Regions from separate parts of the Pseudomonas sp. NBRC 111131 genome, predicted to be linked through region 1. Evidence: riboswitches for the same ligand, from Rfam matches in the RefSeq annotation. Region 1 holds a riboswitch; each other region holds the start of a gene.

Evidence for each region. A riboswitch is a leader RNA that binds a small molecule or an ion and turns the genes downstream of it on or off. The one in region 1 is predicted to bind cobalamin.
Region 2: linked by a shared signal. The riboswitch ahead of APH34_RS13500 (TonB-dependent siderophore receptor) and the one ahead of APH34_RS02680 (ABC transporter ATP-binding protein) in region 1 are both predicted to bind cobalamin.
Region 3: linked by a shared signal. The riboswitch ahead of cobO (cob(I)yrinic acid a,c-diamide adenosyltransferase) and the one ahead of APH34_RS02680 (ABC transporter ATP-binding protein) in region 1 are both predicted to bind cobalamin.

What each region holds. Positions count from the first base shown of each region.
Region 1 is NZ_BCBH01000002.1:124,661-131,824, forward strand. It holds gene APH34_RS02670 (iron ABC transporter permease) at 1-434, opposite strand, end outside; gene APH34_RS02675 (ABC transporter substrate-binding protein) at 434-1,402, opposite strand; gene APH34_RS02680 (ABC transporter ATP-binding protein) at 1,399-2,184, opposite strand; cobalamin riboswitch at 2,356-2,563, opposite strand; gene choX (choline ABC transporter substrate-binding protein) at 2,787-3,722, shown strand; gene APH34_RS02690 (alpha/beta hydrolase) at 3,833-4,732, shown strand; gene betI (transcriptional regulator BetI) at 4,821-5,459, opposite strand; gene APH34_RS02700 (PAS domain S-box protein) at 5,492-6,487, opposite strand; gene APH34_RS02705 (cytosine permease) at 6,558-7,164, opposite strand, start outside.
Region 2 is NZ_BCBH01000012.1:66,677-73,840, reverse strand. It holds gene APH34_RS13510 (ABC transporter permease) at 1-498, shown strand, start outside; gene APH34_RS13505 (ABC transporter ATP-binding protein) at 518-1,666, shown strand; cobalamin riboswitch at 1,733-1,939, shown strand; gene APH34_RS13500 (TonB-dependent siderophore receptor) at 2,049-4,178, shown strand; gene APH34_RS13495 (ABC transporter substrate-binding protein) at 4,486-5,496, shown strand; gene APH34_RS13490 (iron ABC transporter permease) at 5,496-6,512, shown strand; gene APH34_RS13485 (ABC transporter ATP-binding protein) at 6,509-7,164, shown strand, end outside.
Region 3 is NZ_BCBH01000005.1:195,598-202,761, reverse strand. It holds gene APH34_RS07535 (C40 family peptidase) at 1-63, shown strand, start outside; gene APH34_RS07530 (C40 family peptidase) at 203-736, shown strand; gene APH34_RS07525 (sorbosone dehydrogenase family protein) at 747-2,063, opposite strand; gene APH34_RS07520 (hypothetical protein) at 2,122-2,700, opposite strand; cobalamin riboswitch at 2,855-3,076, shown strand; gene cobO (cob(I)yrinic acid a,c-diamide adenosyltransferase) at 3,198-3,809, shown strand; gene APH34_RS07510 (cobyrinate a,c-diamide synthase) at 3,806-5,101, shown strand; gene bluB (5,6-dimethylbenzimidazole synthase) at 5,098-5,748, shown strand; gene cbiB (adenosylcobinamide-phosphate synthase CbiB) at 5,745-6,653, shown strand; gene cobD (threonine-phosphate decarboxylase CobD) at 6,646-7,164, shown strand, end outside.

The sequences.
Region 1 (7,164 bases):
ATCACCAGCACCATGCTGCCCGCCGCCCCCACAAATGCCGCCAGCGGCAGGCTGAACACACCGATGAACTCGCCCAGGTACAGCATCACCAGCACCGCGCCCAACGCCGCTCCGGAGCTGACACCCAGCAGATGCGGGTCGGCCAGTGGATTGCGCGTGACGGCCTGCAACGCGGTGCCCACCAAGGCAAGCCCGGCGCCCACCAATGCACCGAGCACCACGCGCGGTGCGCGTATCAGCCAGACAATGTGTGCCTGGCTGGTGGTCCACTCACCCGGTACGGCAAAGCCCAATTGCTGGCCAACGATCCCTGCCACGCTGGCCAGCGGCACCGATGCCGGGCCGAAAGCCAGGGCGATGATGCAGGACGCCAGCAACCCGAAAGCCAGCAGAACGATGAGCCACCGATACCCGGTGGCAGTGCGCACGCCGATCACCGCGCCGCGCCCTGGAACAGCGGGGGGTGCAGCGCCCCGGCGAGTTTTTCGATCGCCTGGGCATTTTCGACGGAAGGTGTGACCTGCAGGTAGCTCAGCACTATGAAGCGCTGGTCGCGAATCGCTGGCACGTCTTGCAGCGCGGGCTGATGCAGCAGGAAATCACGTTTTTCCTGCCAACTGCGCGGGCCATAGTCGACGATCAGAATCACTTCTGGGTCGCGTTCCACCACGCTTTCCCAGTTCACCTGGGTCCAGCTGGCGCCGACATCATCCATCACGTTACGGCCACCCGCGGCGTCGATCAGGGCCTGGGGCATGCCCAGCCGCCCAGACGTGGTTGGCCGGTCTTCGCCACTGTCATAGAGAAACACCCGGGGCCGGGCCTGCACCTGCGCCACCCTTCGCTGGACCTCAGCGATACGGCTACGCATCCGGGCAATCAGCGTGTCGGCGCGGGACGTCACGGAAAAGATCCGCCCAAGGTTGCCCAGGTCGCGGTAAACATCATCGAGGCTGGCACGTTGCTGAGCCATGACCCATGAACAGGACTCGCTCAGTTCATACACCGGGATGCCGAACGGCGCCAGCGCAGCGGGCGTGACCGGGCCGCCAACGTGCATGCCGTAGTTCCAGCCGGCGAAGAACAAGTCGGCATCGGCCGCCAGCAACGTTTCGACAGAGGCAGACCGACGCGCCAGTTGCGGTACACCGTCCAGTGCCTGGTCGATCCACAGGTCACGGTGCTTGTTGCGGGTGAAGCCGGTATAACCGGCGATGCGATCGCGCAGACCCAGGTGCAGCAACATGGCCGTCATGTTGACGTCGTGCACCACTACCCGCTGCGGGGGCTTGCTGAACGACACGTCGCGCTCGCAGCTGCGCACGCTCAAGGGGTAGTCACTGGGCATCGCGGGCAACGCCCACACGACTGCCAACAGACCGATCAGGGTACGAAAACTCATGGCCGGGTGATCCAGGTAATGCGTGGATAGGGATGCAGCGGATGTGGATCGACCAGCGCCTCGACGCCAAATACCTGCTTGAGCAGGCTGCTGGTTAGTACCTGCTGTGGCGTACCACTGGCGACGATGCGCCCCGCCTCGATGACGTACAGCCGGTCACAAAAGGCTGCCGCCAGGTTCAGGTCATGAAAGCTGGCCAGAATACTCAGGCCCAGGCTCCTCAGGTGCTGGAGCAACGCCAGCTGGTAGCGTGGGTCAAGGTGATTGGTGGGCTCATCGAGGATCAGCAGCTCAGGCGCCTGCACCAGCGCGCGGGCCAATAGAACACGCTGCTTCTCACCCCCGGACAGCGTGGCAAAGGTGCGCTCGTGGTGTTCGCCCAAGCCGACTTGCGCAAGCGCCTGCACCACCTGCCGGGCATCTTCGGCGCTGTCGCCATCGAACAGGCCCTTGTGGGGCGTGCGCCCCATGGCAACCACGTCGCCAACACTCAAGCCGAACTCGTCGGGAAACTCCTGAAGGACCACCGCGATACGTTGTGCGCACCAGCGCGCGTTGCGTTGCCAGAGATCATCAGGGCCCAGGCTGACCCGCCCTGCAGCCGGGGCATTGGCGCGGTAGGCGCAGCGCAGCAGGCTGGTCTTGCCACTGCCGTTCGGGCCTATCAGGCCGACGAACTCGCCTCTGCTCACCTGCAGGTCAACGCCTTGCAGGAGCCGCCGCGGCTCACGACCCCGCTCATGGAGCACCCAATCCAGGCCCTCGATGCTAAGGCTGGCCATGCGGCTCATTTCCAGGGCGCCAGGGGGCACGCAGCAGCGTATTGAACAGCGAGTAACGGGACATGTCGTTCCACTTGAACAGGAATGAAAGAATCCCGGAGGGAACAACGCATAGGCTCATCGCAGGCGCATTCACCGACGAAAACCAGCCTGCGCCCGCCCACCGCGGGTGTGACAAACAATGCGTCAGGCCGGTCTCCGGGCTCGCGAGGGTCATGAGGCATCCACCTTCCCATGCCGTGGCACAGTGGTCTTTCGGATGCTTCGCTCGCATACCGTTGCGGGGGCAGCGCCGGACTGATCATCGATCGATGACGAACCGGCTTCCCGTTTCACCCCTTGCTCGGCGGCAAGGGACACCTGAAACAGGGGCGCAGATGACCATCAAAATGCCGCGGCGTCAACCGCTCGGTATGCGTGGGATGCCCGCGAGCACCGCGCAGCACCTCCCGATCACAACCATGTCGACAGCGTGCTAGTGCAGGTCGCCAGGGTGCGGATTTTGCTTGCAGGCTTTGCGTAACGTGAGCACCAGCCACCGCCACGGCGGCCATGACACAACAACGATAACCATTGCCATGAAGGCCTCGAGGGAATAAGTCATGAAGCTATCGATCACAACGGCCGCGTGTGCCGCGCTGCTCACCTTCGCCAGCGGCACCTGGGCCGCAGAGCCGGCAGCCTGTCAGACAGTACGCATGGGCGCGGTGAACTGGACCGACGTGGTCGCCAGCAGCGCGGTGGCACAAGCCCTGCTGGACGGGTTGGGCTACAAGGTCAAGCAGACCAGCGCCTCACAGCAGATCATCCTCGCCGGCATGGCCGAGAAGCGCCTCGATGTGTTCCTTGGCTACTGGCAACCGACCATGCAGGCCGTGGCCCAGCCCTACCTGGACAAACAGCAGATCGAGGTCATCAGCCCCGCGACCTTGGGGGATGCGCAGTCTACCTACGCGGTGCCCGCCTACGCCTATGAGGGCGGCTTGAAAACCTTCGCCGACATTGCCCGCTTTCGCGACAAGCTCAACAACCGGATCTACCTGATCGAGCCGGGCAGCGGCGCCAATCGCATCACCGCGCAGATGATTGCCGACAACACGTTCGGCCTGCAGGGCTTCCAGGCGGTGGAGTCCAGCGAGGCAGGCATGCTCACCGCGGTGAAGCGCGCCATCAAGCGCGAGCAGTGGGTGGTATTCGCTGGCTGGAAGCCTCACCCGATGAACCTGCAGATCGACATGAAGTACCTCTCTGGCAGCGACGGCGTGTTCGGCCCGGACGAAGGTGCCGCCACGGTTTCCATCATGACCGCTGCCGGCTACCAGCAGCAGTGCACAAATGTCGCCACGCTGTTGCACAATCTGCGGTTCAACAGCCTGCAAGTGAGCCAGGTGATGGCGCCGATCCTCGAGCGCAAGCCGCCGCTGGACGCCGCACGAGCGTGGCTCAAGGCCCACCCCGAGCAGGTCAGCGCCTGGCTCGCCGGGGTGACCCGCTTCGACGGCCAGCCGGCCGATGCCGCGCAGCTGGCCCTAAAGTGACGCACTGCCCCCCTTCCTGCGTGGCCCGCCGCGCAGGGCATTCAGATGCCAGCAGCCAGGAAACCAACGTGAACCCCGAAGCCATGGTCACCTATCCACTGTCTGCCGGCATGGCAGCCTTCATCGAACACACCCGCGCGTTCAGTACGGCCGACCCGTCCCTGGATGCGCAGCGTGCGGCCTACGCGCGCATGGCGGCAGCGTTCACCCCGGCATGCCCACCAGCGCTTGAGGTCCGGGATCTGGCCCTGGCCGGGCTCACGCCACTGCGCCTGTTCTATCCTGCCCGCTCAGCACCGGCCAGCGGCTGGCCCGCGGTGCTGTTCCTGCACGGCGGCGGCTGGATGCTCGGAGGGTTGGATTCGCACCGTTTCTTCTGCGCCGAGCTGGCCGCGCACTTGGGCCTGCTGGTGGTGGCGGTGGATTATCGCCTCGCGCCGGAACACCCCTTCCCCGCGGCGCTGCAGGACAGCCTGGCCGCCTGGCGTGCAGTGCGCGACGGGGCGTTAGGCACACCCATCGACCGCACACGCCTGGCGGTGGTGGGCGACAGCGCCGGTGGTAACCTGGCTGCAGCGCTGTGCCTGGCATTGCGCGATGCTGGCGAGGCACAGCCACGGGTACAGGCGTTGATCTACCCGGCCCTGGGCAACGACACCACCGCTTCACGGCGCGACTGCGCCGATGCCCCGCTGCTGTCCACTCAGGACCTGCTGGCGTGCCTGGACGCCTATCTGCCTCAACCCGCCCAGCAGCGCGATCCACTGGCCCTGCCGCTGTATGCCGACCCGCTTGCCGGCCTGGCTCCGGCGTTCATCGGCGTCGCCGAGTTCGACCCGCTGCGCGATGACGGCCTGCACTACGCCCAACGGCTGCGCCACGCTGGCGTGCCGGTGGATTACTTCCCGGGCCAGGGGCTGGTCCATGGGTGCCTGCGGGCGCGAGCCTTGCCCGAGGTCGAGCGGCTGTACGCGGCGCTGTTCAAGTCGCTGGCACAGCGCCTGGCATAGGCTGATTGCCAAACCGTCGCGCTATACCCTGATCGGCGCCTTTTCGGGGGGCAGCTCAGCGATGGCGAATGCGTGCGCCGGTCGCGGGTCACGCCGTGGCGGTTTGCAGGAACATCTGCGCGGTCATGATGCAGCACTTTTCTGCCTTTTTCGCGCTGAAGGCCTTATGGTCCAAGGCCCACTCCAGCCAGAAGCCGTCGATCAGGGCAGTGATGGTCAAGGCCGCCGCCTTGGCATCGATCACCACGGCGCGCTCGGCGGCGATTTCCTTGAACACCCCCTCCACTTCCTTGCGGTAATCGCTGTAGAGCTTTTTGTTCAGCGCCCGCAGCTCGTCGGACGACACCGCCGCGCCCCAGAAGCCCAGCCAGGTGGTGAGGATGAATTCGTTGAAGATCTTGCCGCGAAAGGAGGAACGGATGATCGCCAACAGCCGGTCTTCGGCCGAGCCGCCCTTGGTCTCGATGAACTTGCGGGTTTCTTCGCGCAGTTGGTTGGTGAGCTCCTGATACGTCGAGAGCATCAGTTCATCCTTGCCGGAGAAGTGATGCCCGATCAGGCCAACCGAAATGCCGGCTTCTGCGCAAATCCGCTCTACCGTGCTGCCGGCATGGCCATAGCGCGTGATGCAGCGCATGGTCGCCTCGACGATCGCCTTGCGCCGCGCCTCGGGGTCGATACGCGTCCGACGTTTCTTGGTTTCAGGCGGGTGAGCGTCGCTATTCATACATCCATTCTCGAAAGCAGGTGAAGGGGCATTCAGAGGGCGGTCAACACCAGCACCAGCTGGGACGGTTTGCCAGCGCCCTGTTCGCGGTACAGCTTGGCCTTGAGCACCGCAGCGAGTGGCGGCGCCTCTGGGCGAGGCAGGCTGACCCGGTGCTCGACGATGCCCTGCGGCGCCTGGAGGATAGCGCTCAACAGCTGAGGGCCGTCGTCGAACAGGGTGTGCAGAGGGGTGCTCGCCAATTGCTCGATACCCTGGCCGGTAAGCCGGGTGAAGGCGTCGTTAACCATCAACCAACGGCCTTCCAGGTCGACGAAGGCCATGGCGTCATTGGCCAGTTCGAAGACCGCCCGCAACCGCTCTTCGCTCTCGCGCAGTGTTTGTTCGGCGATTTTGCGAGCGGTGGTGTCCATACTGATGCCGATCATTTTCAGCGCCCTGCCCTGGTCATCGAGCAACGGCGTCGCCCGCGACGAGATCCAGCGGATTTCACCGGTGCGGGTCTGCATGCGGAAATCGGTGTCACAGGGTTGGCCGGTGCGGATCGACTCATCGAACACCGCTTGCAGCGGCGTCACGTCCTGCGGCGGGATGTGGCTCCAGAAGTCTTCATTGTGCTTGACGGGCCAGCCGTAGACGCTCTCGACGTTGCTGGAGTAGGTCACCTCGTCGGTGAGCAGGTTCCACTCCCAGGTCACGATGCGAGCATTTTCCTGGGCCAGCTTCATGCGGGCCTCGCTCTCCATGATCTGCGCGGTGTGTTTGCGCCGCACATCGGTCATGGGCAGTGCTTGCGGCGCCTGGCCCTGCGCTTCCTGCTGGGCCTGTTCGCCATAACGCAACCAGATCCAGTTGACCCCCAACAGCGTGGCCAGTTTGCGCAGCAGCTCGAAATCGATTTCGCCTCCGCGCGTCCACTTGTGCACGGCGGTGCGCGACACCCCAAGGGTGTCGGCAACGCTTTGCAGTGTCAGCTTGCGAAGCTCCAGAAGCTCCTTGAGGCGAAACGCAAAACTGTCATCACTCATCTAACCGCTCGAACAATCCATGAAGAGCGGCCAATTTAGCAACTTATCGACATACAGCGCACTACTCTCTTCACACCCCGTTCTCCAGGCCGCGGTCCAGCAGCGGCACTTGGGTCAGTTCCGCCTGGATATCCTGCGAGCGGCACAGCCAGCCATAGACCAGCGCCGAAACAATCAGGCCGACGACCATGCTGATATCGGCGCCGTCCAGTTGCTGGGCGACGTAGCCGGTATAAAGCCCGGTGTTGGAGAACGGCAGCATGGCCACGAAGCCTGCGAAGTATGCCCCTATGCCGCGCAGGTTCCATTTGCCATAGATGCCGTTGGGTTTGAAGATCTCCTTGATGGAAAACTGACCGTGGCGGACCTTGTAGAAGTCGACCAGGTTGATGGCCGTCCACGGTGTGAACAGGTACAGGAGGATCGCCAGGAAGTCGCCGAAGTCCTTGACGAAGTTGTCCGAGGCGGTCATGGCGATCAAGATGGCGGTACCGCCGACGATCAGCATGGCCACTACCCGCTTGAGCAAGGTAGAGGTCTGGCTCTTGATCGTGTCGGCAATACTCAGCAGGGTAATCGACGCACCATAGAAGTTCTGCGCCGCGCTGGTCAGCAAGCTGAGCACCGCCAGGATCAACAGCACCTCACCAAAGCCACTGAACAGCAGATTACCCAGC
Region 2 (7,164 bases), on a different contig from region 1:
CTGCTCTATGGCCTGTTCACCATGCCGATGATCGTGCCGCTGGTGATCATCGCTGTGGCGGTGTACGCACTGTTCCTCAAGCTTGGCTACACCGGCACGCTGTTCGCCTTCGTGGTCAGCCATGTGATCGTCGCCCTGCCCTTTACCATCATTTCGATCATCAACTCGCTCAAGCTGTTCGACCAGTCGATCGAGGACGCCGCAGTGATCTGCGGCGCCTCGCGCCTGCAAGCGATCTTCAAGGTGACCTTCCCGGCCATTCGCCCTGGGATGATTGCCGGCGGGCTGTTCGCCTTTCTCGTGTCGTGGGATGAGGTGGTGCTCAGCGTGATGATGGCCAGCCCCGATCTGCAGACCCTGCCGGTAAAAATGTGGACCACCCTGCGCCAGGACCTGAGCCCAGTGATTGCCGTCGCCTCGACGCTGCTGATCGGCCTGTCGCTGCTTGTCATGGTCGTGGCCGCCGCTTTGCGCCGGCGTACCGACGCCAACGCTTGAGTACCCGGAGAGAACAACAATGAGTGCAGTCATCAAAGACAACGCGCACCACAAACCCCTGGTCAGCCTTCGCGGGTTGAACAAGCACTACGGCGACTTCACCGCCGTGGACAACCTCAACCTAGAGATCCAGGACGGTGAGTTCCTGACCTTTCTCGGCTCCAGCGGCTCGGGCAAGTCCACCACCCTGTCGATGCTCGCCGGGTTCGAGACGCCAAGCAGCGGCGAAATCCTGGTCGATGGCCAGTCGCTGGTAAACGTGCCACCGCACAAGCGTGACATTGGCATGGTGTTCCAACGCTATTCGCTGTTTCCGCACCTGAATGTGCGCGACAACATCGCCTTCCCGCTCGCCATCCGCAAGTTGGGCGCCAGCGAAACCCACAAACGGGTCGAGGCCATGCTCAAGCTGGTGCAACTGGAGGCGTTCGCCCATCGCAAGCCGGCGCAGCTGTCTGGCGGCCAGCAACAGCGCGTGGCCATTGCCCGGGCATTGGTCTATGAGCCACGTATCCTGTTGATGGACGAACCGCTTGGCGCGCTGGACAAGAAACTGCGCGAGGACCTGCAGGACGAACTGCGCCAACTGCACCGTCGGCTGGGCATTACCATCGTCTATGTGACCCACGACCAGGAAGAGGCCATGCGTCTGTCCCAGCGCATCGCCATCTTCAGCCACGGCAAGGTCGTCGGCCTCGGCACCGGCTACGACCTCTACCAGAATCCGCCCAATGCCTTCGTTGCGTCGTTCCTGGGCAACTCAAATTTCCTTCAGGTCAAGGCCAGCAGCCATGGCGCGGCCAGCTTCGAAGGCCAGCCTGTAGCGATCCGCCTGACCGCGGGCCTGGCCACCGGGCAGGAGGCACTGATCATGGTGCGCCCGGAAAAGGCCCTGGCCCTGACCACAGAGCAAGCCGCACGCCAACCGCTGCCAGCGGGCTGGAATGAAGTCAGTGCCAAGGTCACTGAAGTGCTGTTCCTGGGCGAAAGCCAGACCTGCCATGTGCTCACCGCCGGCGGTACTGAGCTTACCGTCAAGGCGCTATCTGCGGCAGGCATGGCGATGCAGCCGGGGGCCAGCGTGAAGGTACGCTGGGCAGTGGCTGATGCCTGCATCTACACGCAATGGGCGCAGAGTGACCTGAGCAAGGGGGCGGGTGCGCACTGACAGGCATACATACGGCACCCTGTGTGTTGTTACGTACCCCATTGACGTGCGCGCTGACCAATGGTCATATGCGCGCCAGTTTCAGGTGTCCTGCGCCGCCGAGCGCAGGGTGAAACGGGAAGCCGGTGCGTCGTGGTTCACGACAAGTCCGGCGCTGCCCCCGCAACGGTAAGCGAGCGATGCCTTCGATACACCACTGTGCACCTGCATGGGAAGGTGAAGGCCTCATGACCCTCGCAAGCCCGGAGACCGGCCTGAAGCGTTACTTGGCAACCCGCGGTGGGCGGGCGCAGGCCGGTATCTGCGTGCGCGCCTGCGTGCGTGGTTGTGCCTTTGCGTGTTCTCCACCGGGATCCATTCATTCCTGCAACAGTGGAAAGACATGTCCCGTTTCTTCAAGCTTCACCCTCTGGCGGCCTGCCTGGCAGTCACCCTCCCGGCCTTGGCCGACGACCACGACAAGGCGGTCCTGGCACTCCCCTCCACGGCCATTACGGACACCCGCGATGCTCAGGTAGTCGACCTTGCGACGCCCACCCAGGCTGGCTCACGGCTGAACCTCAGCGCCCTGGAAACCCCGGCCAGCACCAGCAGCATCACGGCCGAACAAATCCAGCAGCGCAACAACGTCACCGTTCAGGATGCCGTGACCCGCTCGCCGGGCATCACCTTCACCGGCACCCCGGGTGACGGTGGCACGGGCCTGTCGGCTCGCGGTTTTGACGGACATGGCTCGGTGATGACACTGTTCGATGGCGCACGCCTGTACACCGGTGCCGGTACCCAGACCTTCCCGGTAGACCCCTGGATGGTCGAGCGCATCGACGTGATCCGTGGCCCGGCCTCGGTGCTGTATGGCGAGGGTGCCACCGGTGCGGTGGTCAACGTCATCCCGAAAAAACCGTTCACCGGCGACATTCACAACCACCTGCGCCTGGGCTACGGCTCCTGGGACCGCCAGCAACTGGGCCTGGACAGCGGCGGCAGCCTCAGCGAGCGCCTGAGCTACCGGGTTACCCTGAACCAGCAGGCTGGCAACGGCTGGGTGGACCGCACCGACTCACGCAGCCTGGCCCTGAGTGCCGCGCTGCGTTTCGACGCCACCGACGACCTGAGCTTCACCCTGGCCCATGAGCGCGGCGATGCCGAGCCGGCCAACTACTACGGCACGCCGCTGATCGACGGCCACTACCGCAGCAGCCTGCGCAAGAAGAACTTCAACATCCACAACGACGTGCAGCGCTACCACGATGAATGGACCCGCTTCACCACCGACTGGACCCTCAACGACCAGCTCAGCGCCAGCAACCAGCTCTACTACATCAAGAGCCGCCGCCACTGGCGCAATGCCGAGGACTACAGCTGGGACGCCGACCTGGGCCAACTCCAGCGCGGCAGTTACCTGGAGATCAAGCACAACCAGGAACAGATCGGCGACCGCCAGACCTTCACCTTCGACCATTCGCTGTTCGGCCTGGCGAGCAGGACGATGGTCGGTGCCGAGTACAACAAGATTCGCTTCAACGTCGACAGCAACTCGCCGTACATCGATGCTGAGCCTGGTGACTATGTCGACCCATGGAACCCAACGCCAGGTTGGTTCCACAGTGATTCGCCACTGCGCCCACAGACGCTCTCCACCACCCATACCTTCGCCCTGTTCGCCGAGAACCGCCTGCAACTGACTGAGCGCCTGTCGCTGGTGACCGGTGTACGCCGCGACCAGAACCACATCGACCGTGACAACCTCACCAACGACACCCGTAGCGACCGCAGCCTGCAAGGCGGCAACTGGCGCGCCGGGCTGGTGTTCGCGGTCAACGATGACGTGTCGCTGTATGGCCAGTACTCCACCAGTGAGGACGGGGTGAACAACCTCATCAGCCTAAACCCGACGCAGATGAACTACGACCTGACCGAGTCGAAGCAGACCGAGCTGGGGCTCAAGCAGCGTTTCTGGGAAGGGCGCGGTGAATGGACGCTGGCGGCCTACCACATCGTCAAGAAAAAACTGCTGGTGGATGACCCTGTCACCCACGAAAAACAGCAGGCCGGGCAACAGACCTCCGATGGCCTGGAGGCGACACTTGAACTGGCCTTGGCGCACCAGTGGCACGTTTCGGCCAATGCCTCGGTGGTACGCGCCAAGTACGACGACTTCGACCAGATGGTCGGCGGCGTGCCGCAGGACCGCGCCGGCAACCGCCCGGCCAACGTGCCACGGCGCACCGCCAACCTGTGGTTGAGCAAGGGCTTCGGCCAGCAGGTCGAGGCTGGCATCGGCGCCCGTTATGTGGATGAGCGCTACGCCAATACCGCCAACACCCAGCGCGCGCCAGGGTACACCGTGGTCGATGCCAACATCGGCTGGCAGGTGTTGCCGGATGTGCGGCTGGGATTGCAGGTGAACAACCTGTTCGACCGCGAGTACGTGGCGGCTGCCTTCAGTGGCGAGCAATGGATCATGGGAACGCCCCGCGCCTATTTCGCGACGGTGGATTACAGTTTTTGATTTGAAGTGTCAGCGCCGGCGCTAGGGCCGGTGCTGACAACTCAAAACTCGGCGCCGCGCCGATGTTCTGAATTTGCGTTTCACCCGGCAGCCTGATGGTCTACCATGCGGCCCGCCGGTTTCCACCACGGAATCAAAAAGGCGGAGCCAGGCCAAGACGCACCCGTCAGGAGACCTGCCGGCCTACATTCACCAACCGGCGGGGTGTCCGGGATTGGCCAGCCGTATTGCCCCCACCTTGCGCGGGCGCTTGGCGACGCCTGTCCGTGCGTTCCTTCCGTGACTGTCCGATAGGAGATCGCCCAGCATGTTGCTCCGTTTCGTCACCCTGCTCGCCGGCCTGAGCCTCACCGGCATCGCCCATGCCGCTGTCACCCACTACCCGCTGACTATCGCCAACTGCGGCGTAACGCAGACGTTCGGCCACGCCCCCCAGCGCGTCGTAACCATCGGCCAGGCCAGCACCGAAATGCTCTATGCCCTGGGGCTGGGTGACAAACTGGCAGGCACCTCGCTGTGGTTCAACAACGTGCTGCCAGAATTCAAGACGTTGAACGACAAGGTGCCGCGGCTGGCCGACAACGACCCGAGCTTCGAGGCCGTCGTTGGCAAACGCCCACAACTGGTCGCCGTGCAGTTCGAGTGGATGGTTGGCGCTCAGGGCGTGGTGGGTACCCGCGAACAGTTCAACGAACTGAACATCCCCACTTACCTGTTGCCCTCGGACTGCGAAGGCAAGGACAACCTGGTGGGCGCCGATGGCACCCGCCTGCAGGCGTTTCAGGTCCAGAGCATCTACAAGAGCGTCAGCCAGCTGGCCGAGATTTTTGACGTGCAGGACCGTGGCGCTGCCCTGAACACAGACCTCGAAGCCCGCCTGATCAGCGCCAAGCAACAGCTGGCCGGCAAGGACCTGAGCAACACGTCGGCGGCGTTCTGGTTCTCCAGTGCCGACCTGGAACTGGACCCCTATGTCGCCGGCCGACAGGGCGTGGCCGACTTCATGCTGCGTACCCTGGGCGTGCGCAACGTCGTGGAGTCCACCGAAGAATGGCCGACCGTGGGCTGGGAAACCCTGGCAAAGGCCAACCCTACCTGGCTGATCATCGCCCGTATGGACCGCCGCCGCTTCCCCGCTGACGACCACCAGAAAAAACTCGAATTTCTCCACAGTGACCCGGTTACCCGCAACATGGAGGCGGTGAAGAACAACCGCATCATCATCCTCGACGCCGATGCCATGCAGGCGGGTATCCGCTTGTTCCGTGGCCTGCAGACGCTGTCGGCGGCCTTTGCCCGCGGTACGGCAGCGCCGTGATGAAGCGTCTGTTGCCCTGCAGTGCCCTGGCGCTGGCGGCCTTGCTGGCGGCGCTGCTGGCCGGTACCGCGATAGGTGAAACCAGCGTGTCGCCCACCGTGGTCTATCAGGTGCTGGCCAACCAGCTGTGGCATGCCGGCTATTCGGTCGACCCGATCGATGCCGGCATCGTCTGGAACTACCGCCTGACCCGCACCCTGGTTGCCGCTGCCTGCGGCGCCGGCCTGGCGACCTGCGGGGTAATCCTCCAGGCCCTGCTGCGCAACCCGCTGGCCGAACCGTACTTGCTGGGTTTGTCGGCTGGCGCCTCGACCGGGGCTGTGCTGGTTGGCCTGCTGGGCCTGGGCAGCGTGGCCCTGAGCATGTCCGCCGGGGCTTTTGTCGGCGCTGTGGCGGCCTTTGCCCTGGTGCTGGCGCTGGCCCGCGCGGCCGGCCCCAGCAGCAACAACGCCCAGGTGATCCTGGCAGGTATTGCCGGTTCGCAGCTGTTCAATGCCCTGACCGCGTTTCTGATCACCAAGTCGGCTACCGCCGAGCAGGCCCGCGGCATCCTGTTCTGGCTGTTGGGCAACCTCAGCGGTGTGCGCTGGCCATCGGTATGGCTGGCCCTGCCAGTGGTACTGTTCGGGCTGGTGGTCTGCCTGTGGCATCGGCGCGCTCTGGACGCATTCACGTTTGGCGCTGATTCGGCCGCGTCGCTGGGCATCGCGGTGCGCCGCACGCAACTGCTGCTGATCAGCTGTGCAGCGCTGGTGACGGCGGTGATGGTGTCGATCGTCGGTGCCATCGGGTTTGTCGGCCTGGTCATCCCGCATGCCTTGCGCCTGCTGCTCGGCCCCGGCCACAGCCGCCTGCTGCCAGCCAGTGCCCTGGGTGGCGCGTTGTTCCTGATTGCCGCCGACATGCTGTCGCGCACCCTGATCCCAGGCCAGGTGATCCCGGTGGGCGTGGTCACGGCACTGATCGGGGCGCCGGTGTTCGCGCTCATTCTGGTCAGCCGCCGGGGGCGCCCATGACGGTCATGCAGCCCAGGCCCGTCGCTCCTCTCGCCTGTCAGAGCCTGAACCTGCAACTGTCGGGCAACCGCGTATTGCGCGATATCGACCTCACGGTGACCGCCGGTGAAACCCTGGGCATCGTCGGCCCTAACGGTTCTGGCAAATCGTCTTTGCTCAAGGTACTGGCCGGGCTGCGCACGCCCAGCAGCGGCAGCGTGCAGTTACTTGGCGAGCCGCTGGCGCGCCTGCCTCGGCGCCGCGTCGCTCAGGCCTTGGCGCTGGTCGAGCAACAAGCCGACACCCTTGATGCCGTGCGCGTATTCGACGCCGTGGCCCTGGGCCGCACACCCTGGTTATCCGCTTTGGCGCCCTTCGCCCATGAAGACCACGCGATCGTCGAGCAAGCCCTTGCCGATCTGGATGCCACTCACCTGCGTGCACGGGTGTGGAGCTCGTTGTCCGGCGGTGAACGCCAGCGGGTACACATTGCCCGCGCCTTGGCCCAACGCCCGCGGGTACTGCTGCTCGATGAGCCGACCAACCACCTCGACATCCAGCATCAACTGAGCCTGCTGCAGCAGGTGCAGGCGCTGCCGGTCACCACGCTGGTGGCCCTGCACGACCTCAACCAGGCGCTGACCTGCGACCGCGTGGCGGTGCTCGACCAGGG
Region 3 (7,164 bases), on a different contig from region 1:
ACCTTCATCGAAGCCAAGCGTGCCTTGGCGATGGCGCCGACTACCAATATCGCGCGCAACTGATGGCCAAATGATGTACCCTGCCGCGGCGGCGATGCTTGAAAAAAAGCTCGCCGCCGTGCGCATTTACAGAAAGCGTCTAATCTAAATTCTCAACTCTTTTCGGCTGCGGTCGTGCGGTCTTAGACAGGAAGTTCTGGCCATGACGATGATGGCGCGCTTCGTATTTCTTTCCCTGGTGGCATCACTTGCTGCCTGCTCCAGCCGTGCTCCTGCACCGGCGCCCGTGGTGCAGCCTCAGGTTACCTATAGCCAACCGAGTGTTTCCCCGGTTGCCGACGACGTGCTTATTCGCGCCATCGGGCTGGTGGGTACGCCGTACCGATGGGGTGGCAATACCCCCGACTCTGGTTTTGATTGCAGCGGCTTGATTGGCTATGTCTACCGCGATGCTGCAGGTATCAGCCTGCCGCGCTCGACCCGCGAAATGATCGTGATGCGGGCGCCGACGGTGAACATCAACGCGCTGCAGTCCGGCGACTTGGTGTTCTTTGCCACCAGTGGCGGCTCGCAGGTCAGCCACGCCGGGATCTACGTAGGTGAAGGGCGCTTCGTGCATGCGCCCTCCACAGGGGGTACGGTGCGCCTGGATTACCTGTCCAACAGCTACTGGTCCAAGGCCTACCTGCAGGCCAAAAGGGTTATCCCCCAGGGGCACCTGGCGCAGAACCCCTGAGCATCAGGCGCTACGGCGCCTTGCTCACCCGCCACACGACGTTGCCGACGTCATCGGCCACCAGGAGGCCGCCGCGTGGGTCAGTGGCTACCCCAACCGGCCTGCCCATTGCCTTGCCATTACTGTCCAGAAAGCCGGTGAGCAGATCGAGTGGTTTGCCGACTGGTTTCCCTGTGCTGTCAAACGGCACGAAAATGACCTTGTAGCCGCTGTGTGGCTTTCGGTTCCACGAGCCGTGCTGGCCCACGAATGCACCGCGGTCGAAGGGCGCTGGCAACGTCTGCGGCTGGGCGAATGCCAAGCCCAATGAGGCGGTATGCGGGCCTACCGCATAGTCCGGGACCAATGCCTGTGCGACCTTTTGCGGATCTTGCGGCTGTACGCGCTTATCGACGTGTGGGCCGTAGTAGCTGTACGGCCAGCCATAGAAACCGCCCTCTTTGACCGAGGTGATGTAATCAGGCACCAGGTCACTGCCAATCTCGTCCCGCTCGTTGACTGCCGTCCACAGCCGGCCGGTGCGTGGCTCCCAGGCCAACCCATTGGGGTTGCGCAGGCCTGATGCATAGAGCCGATGTGCGCCAGTGGCGGCATCGACGTCCCAGATCGCTGCACGGCCCTGTTCCTGGTCGAGGCCGTTTTCCCCTACGTTACTGTTGGAACCCACCGTCACATACAGGTGCTTGCCATCGGCACTGGCAATCACATTTTTGGTCCAGTGATGGTTCAGGGGGCCCCCAGGCAACGCGACGACCTGCGTTCCGTGCTCGCGAAGCTGGGTGGCGCCTGGCGGATAGTGAAAGCGCAGCAGCTTGTCGGTGTCGGCAACATAGAAGTCATTGCCGACCAAGGCCATGCCGAACGGTGAGTTGAGTCCGTCGAGGAACGTGGTGCGTATTTCAGCAACGCCATCATGGTCGGCGTCACGCAGCAAGGTAATGCGGTTGGCGCTGGGCACGCCTGCTCCGGCCCGCTGCATTGCCTTGCCCATGATCCACCCACGTATGCCCTTGCCGTCATCGGGTTTGGGTGGGGCGTTGGTTTCAGCCACCAGAACGTCACCGTTCGGCAGCACGTAGAGCCAGCGCGGATGGTCGAGCTTGTCGGCAAAGGCCACCACCTGCAGGCCGGTGGCGGCTTTCGGCTTGGCACCGCCCGGCCAGCCGACGGCGGGGGCGATATTGACCGTTGGGAGCAAGGTCTTGTGGGGGGCGGGCAGTTGTGGCGAGGTGCCGCTGCCGTCATCCACACTCAGCAAGGCAGTGTCGCCACACCCTGTCAGACAGGCGCCGAACAGCCACGGTAAGACGATGCCGATGCGTTTCATGTTCGCCGCCCTCAAACGTTACGCTTTAATGATCAGAGCGTGGTTTGACGGCGGTGGTTCAGGCCTGCTTGAGCAGCAGTGCTACCCCGGGGAAATAGTGTCCCAATTCGTTGTGCAGCTTGCGGTACGCGTAGGGGAAGTACCAGGCAATGGCGCAGGCGGAGTGCTTCTGTAAATCATCGACCCAGTCCTGCAGTTCTTCTGGGCTGGCATGCTGGCCAGCCTTCCATGGGCTGACGAACAGCGCGCCGGCTTTCAGCTGGCTGGAGTAGGCCACCTGGCGGGCCTGAGCGGCGGTTTCTTGCAGGGCGGTGGCCGCGTCCAGTCGGGCAAGCTTTGGCCAGCGCTGGCCGATGCTCAGGTAAAGTGCCTCGTCGGCGCTGACGATTGCCAGGTCGCAACGCCCTTCGCGCTCGCCCTCGTCCCGTTGTTTCTTGCTTGGAAACTGCTGCAGCGCCGCCAGTTCGGCCTGCCACGCTGCCGCTGCGAGCACGCCAGCGTTGGCGGCGGCGCCATGCCAGTAAGCGGCGTCGGCATCACCGGCGTACTGGTTGAAGCGGTCGATGCAATCGACCCAGCGCTCCAGTACCGGTCTGAGGAACTCCAGGCGCGGGTTGTTGATGAGTTGGCCTTGCATGCTGCGCTCTCCTTTATCGTTATGATCGCGTTCAGCGCTACGGTGATAGCCATGTGATATCACTTGCTGTCAGTGTGGCACAAGCTGACGGATCGGCCATTGATACGGGCTAATTCGGCCCTGTTCGATTGACGCTCCCGGTGCAACCCTCTAACCTTCGCGGCGTGTTTCAGGTGCCCTGCCAGCCCCGTCTGGGCAGGGTGAAACTGGGAAGCCGGTGGGCGCCACAAGGTGCGATCCCGGCGCTGCCCCCGCAACGGTAGGTGAGTCGAAGGCCGCGCAGGGCCACTGGGTGCACGCACCCGGGAAGGCGCGCAGGCTTGGGCCAAAGGCCCGCTCACGAGCCCGGAGACCGGCCTGTCACTGCCAACGGCATCACGGAGGGTGATGCGCGGTGCACCGTGGCATCCCGGCCACGGCCCCTGCGCGTTCCCCGTCTGCCTGTCTATCGACCTGTCGCCGCTTCTTCGCGTGGCGTCAGCCTGCGGAGAACCTTCATGAGCGAACCCACCGAACGCGACGAACGCCACCTGGCGCGCATGCAGCGCAAGAAGGCGATCATCGACGAGCGTATCGCCAATTCCCCTAACGAATGCGGGCTGCTGCTGGTCCTGACCGGCAACGGCAAAGGCAAAAGCAGTTCGGCGTTCGGCATGCTGGCCCGCGCCTTGGGCCACGGCATGCAGTGCGGCGTGGTGCAGTTCATCAAGGGGCGCAACAGTACCGGCGAAGAGCTGTTCTTCCGCCGCTTCCCCGAACAGGTGCGTTACCACGTGATGGGCGAGGGCTTCACCTGGGAAACCCAGGACCGCCAGCGTGACATCGCCGCCGCCGAAGCGGCCTGGGTGGTTTCGCGGCAGTTGCTGCAAGACCCAAGCGTACAGTTCGTGGTGCTCGATGAGTTGAACATTGCGCTGAAGCACGGCTACCTCGACCTCGATCAGGTACTTTCGGATATCCAGGCGCGTCCGCCCATGCAGCATGTCATCGTCACGGGGCGTGCGGCCAAGGCCGAAATGATCGAACTGGCGGATACCGTCACCGAGATGGGCATGCTCAAGCATGCCTTTCAGGCGGGCATCCGCGCGCAGAAGGGCGTCGAACTGTGAGCCACGCGCGACATTGTCCGGCCGTACTGATTGCCGCGCCGGCTTCCGGCCAGGGCAAGACCACCGTTACCGCGGCCCTGGCACGTCTGCACCGCAACCTGGGGCGCAAGGTACGGGTGTTCAAGTGCGGGCCGGACTTTCTCGACCCAATGATCCTGGAGCGGGCGAGTGGGGCGCCGGTTTATCAACTCGACCTGTGGATGATTGGCGCGCAGGAAAGCCGTCGCCTGTTGTGGGAAGCGGCGGGCGAGGCCGATCTGATCCTCATCGAGGGGGTGATGGGTTTGTTCGACGGCACGCCCTCGAGCGCCGACCTGGCCCGCCACTTCGGCGTGCCGGTGCTGGCGGTGATTGATGGCACCGCCATGGCCCAGACGTTCGGCGCGCTGGCCCTGGGGCTGGCGCGCTACCAGCCTGACCTGCCGTTCGCCGGTGTACTGGCCAACCGGGTGGGTAGCCTGCGCCATGCTCAACTGCTTGAGGGTAGCCTGACCGAAGGCTTGCGCTGGTATGGCGGGCTGTCGCGCGAGCGTGGGATCGAGCTGCCCAGCCGCCACCTGGGGCTGGTACAGGCCAGTGAGTTGAACGACCTGGATGCACGCCTGGATGCCGCCGCGCAGGCGCTGGGGGACAGTTGCGACGCAGCCTTGCCACCCCCTGTGGGCTTCGCCGAAGCCGAGCCGCAGCCGTGTGCCACGCCGCTGGCCGGGGTGCGCATTGGCGTGGCGAAGGATGAGGCGTTTGCCTTCACCTACGGCGCCAACCTTGACCTGCTGCGCAACCTGGGCGCGCAACTGGCATTCTTCTCACCGTTGCACGACCGTGAGCTGCCAGCAGTGGATAGCCTGTACCTGCCCGGCGGTTACCCTGAACTGCACCACCACGCACTGGCGGCCAATACGCCGATGTGCCAGGCGATCCGCGCCCACCACGGCGCAGGCAAACCTCTGCTGGCCGAATGTGGCGGCATGTTGTACCTGCTCGATGCCCTGACCGACGTTGCCGGTGAGCGTGCCGAGCTGCTCGGCCTGCTGCCGGGCGAAGCCGTTATGCAGAAGCGCCTGGCGGCCCTTGCACTGCAAGCGGTGGAGCTGCCGGAGGGCACCCTGCGCGGGCACACCTACCATCATTCGCTGACCAGCACCGCCCTCGAACCCATCGCCCGCGGCCTGAGCCCCAATGGTGGGCGTGGCAACGAAGCGGTGTACCGCCGGGGTCGCCTGACAGCCTCGTATGTGCATTTTTATTTCCCTTCCAACCCTGATGCGGCGGCGGCGTTGTTGCGACCATGAGCGAACATGCCTTCAGTGACGCCGAGCGCGCCGCCGTCTACCGAGCCATTGGTGAGCGCCGTGACATGCGCCACTTCGCCGGTGGTGCCGTTGCCCCTGACCTGCTGGGCCGCCTGCTCGGCGCAGCCCATCAGGCCCCCAGCGTTGGCCTGATGCAGCCCTGGCGTTTCATTCGCATTACCCAGAGCGACCTGCGCGGGCGCATTCAGGCATTGGTCGAGCAGGAGCGCGTACGCACGGCACACGCCCTGGGCGAGCGCAGCGATGCGTTCATGACGCTCAAGGTCGAAGGCATCAACGACTGTGCCGAACTGTTGGTGGCGGCGCTGATGGACAACCGCGAACCGCACATTTTTGGCCGCCGGACCCTGCCGGAAATGGACCTTGCCTCGCTGGCCTGCGCCATACAAAACCTCTGGCTGGCGGCCCGTGCCGAAGGGTTGGGTCTGGGCTGGGTGTCCCTGTTCGATCCGCAGGCGCTGGGCGAGCTGCTGGGTATGCCTGCGGGGGCCAAACCGGTGGCGATACTGTGCCTGGGGCCTGTGACTGCATTCTATCCAGCACCGATGCTGGTCATGGAACACTGGGCCGAGGAACGGCCATTGAGCGACCTGCTCTATGAAAACCACTGGGGAGAGCACCCATGAGCGTGGCGTTGCTGACCGTGGCCGGGGTGGCCTTGGATGCGTTGTTCGGTGAGCCGCAACGGCGCCATCCCTTGGTGGCCTTTGGCAACTTGGCGTCGAGCCTGGAGCGGCGCCTGAACGCGGGCGGGCGCGGCTGGCGCAGCCACGGCGTCAGCGCGTGGTTCCTGGCCGTGGTGCCCCTGACCTTGCTGGCGCTGATTCTGTCCTGGCTGCCCTACATTGGTTGGCTGGTGGACGTGCTGGCGCTGTATTGCGCCGTGGGTTTGCGCAGCCTGGGTGAACACGTGGTGCCGGTTGCCAGCGCCCTGCGCCAGGGCGACCTGGAGGAGGCGCGCCGCCGCGTCGGCTTTCTGGTCAGCCGTGAAACCCGCGAGCTGGATGAGCCTGCCGTGGCCAGGGCTGCGACTGAGTCGGTACTGGAGAACGGCAGCGATGCAGTGTTCGCCGCGTTATTCTGGTTCATCGTGGCGGGGGCGCCCGGCGTGGTGCTGTATCGCCTGAGCAATACGTTGGATGCCATGTGGGGCTACCGCAACGAACGCTTCGAGCGTTTCGGCTGGTGCGCGGCGCGCATCGACGATGTGCTCAACTATATTCCCGCCAGGCTGGTGGCGCTGACCTATGCGCTGCTGGGCAAGACTCGCCTGGCGCTGGCCTGCTGGCGCAAGCAGGGGCCCTTGTGGGACAGCCCCAACGCCGGGCCGGTGATGGCGGCAGGCGCTGGAGCGCTGGGGGTCGAGCTCGGCGGGCCGGCGGTATACCACGGTGAACTGCATGAGCGCCCTCGCCTGGGGGAGGGCCCCATGGCTGATGCCGATGCCATCGAGCGTGGCTGGAGCCTGGTGCAGCGCAGCGTGTGGCTGTGGCTGCTCGTGATCTGCCTGGGAGCGTACCTCAATGCTTGAACACGGAGGCCGTTTGCTGCGCGCTGTCCAACGGTACGGGATTGCCCGTGAAGCCTGGCTCGACCTGTCCAGCGGCATCGCGCCGTGGCCCTTCCCGATTCCACCGATCCCCGTGGACGCCTGGGCTCGCTTGCCAGAGGTGGAAGATGGCCTCGAAGACGCGGCGCGCCGCTATTACGGGGCCCGCCAACTGCTCCCGGTCGCCGGTTCCCAGGCGGCGATTCAGGCATTGCCGCTGTTGCGCCCGAGCAGCCGCGTAGGCGTGATGTCGCCTTGTTATGCCGAGCATCCACATGCCTGGCGGCGGGCAGGGCACACCCTGGTCGAGCTGGATGAAACCCAAATCGAAGCCTGCCTCGACGAGCTCGACGTGCTGGTGCTGGTCAACCCGAACAACCCCACCGGTTGCCGCATCTCTCGTGAACGCCTGCTCGCCTGGCATGCTCGCCTGGCTGCGCGTGGCGGCTGGCTGTTGGTGGACGAAGCATTCATGGACAACACCCCCGAGTAC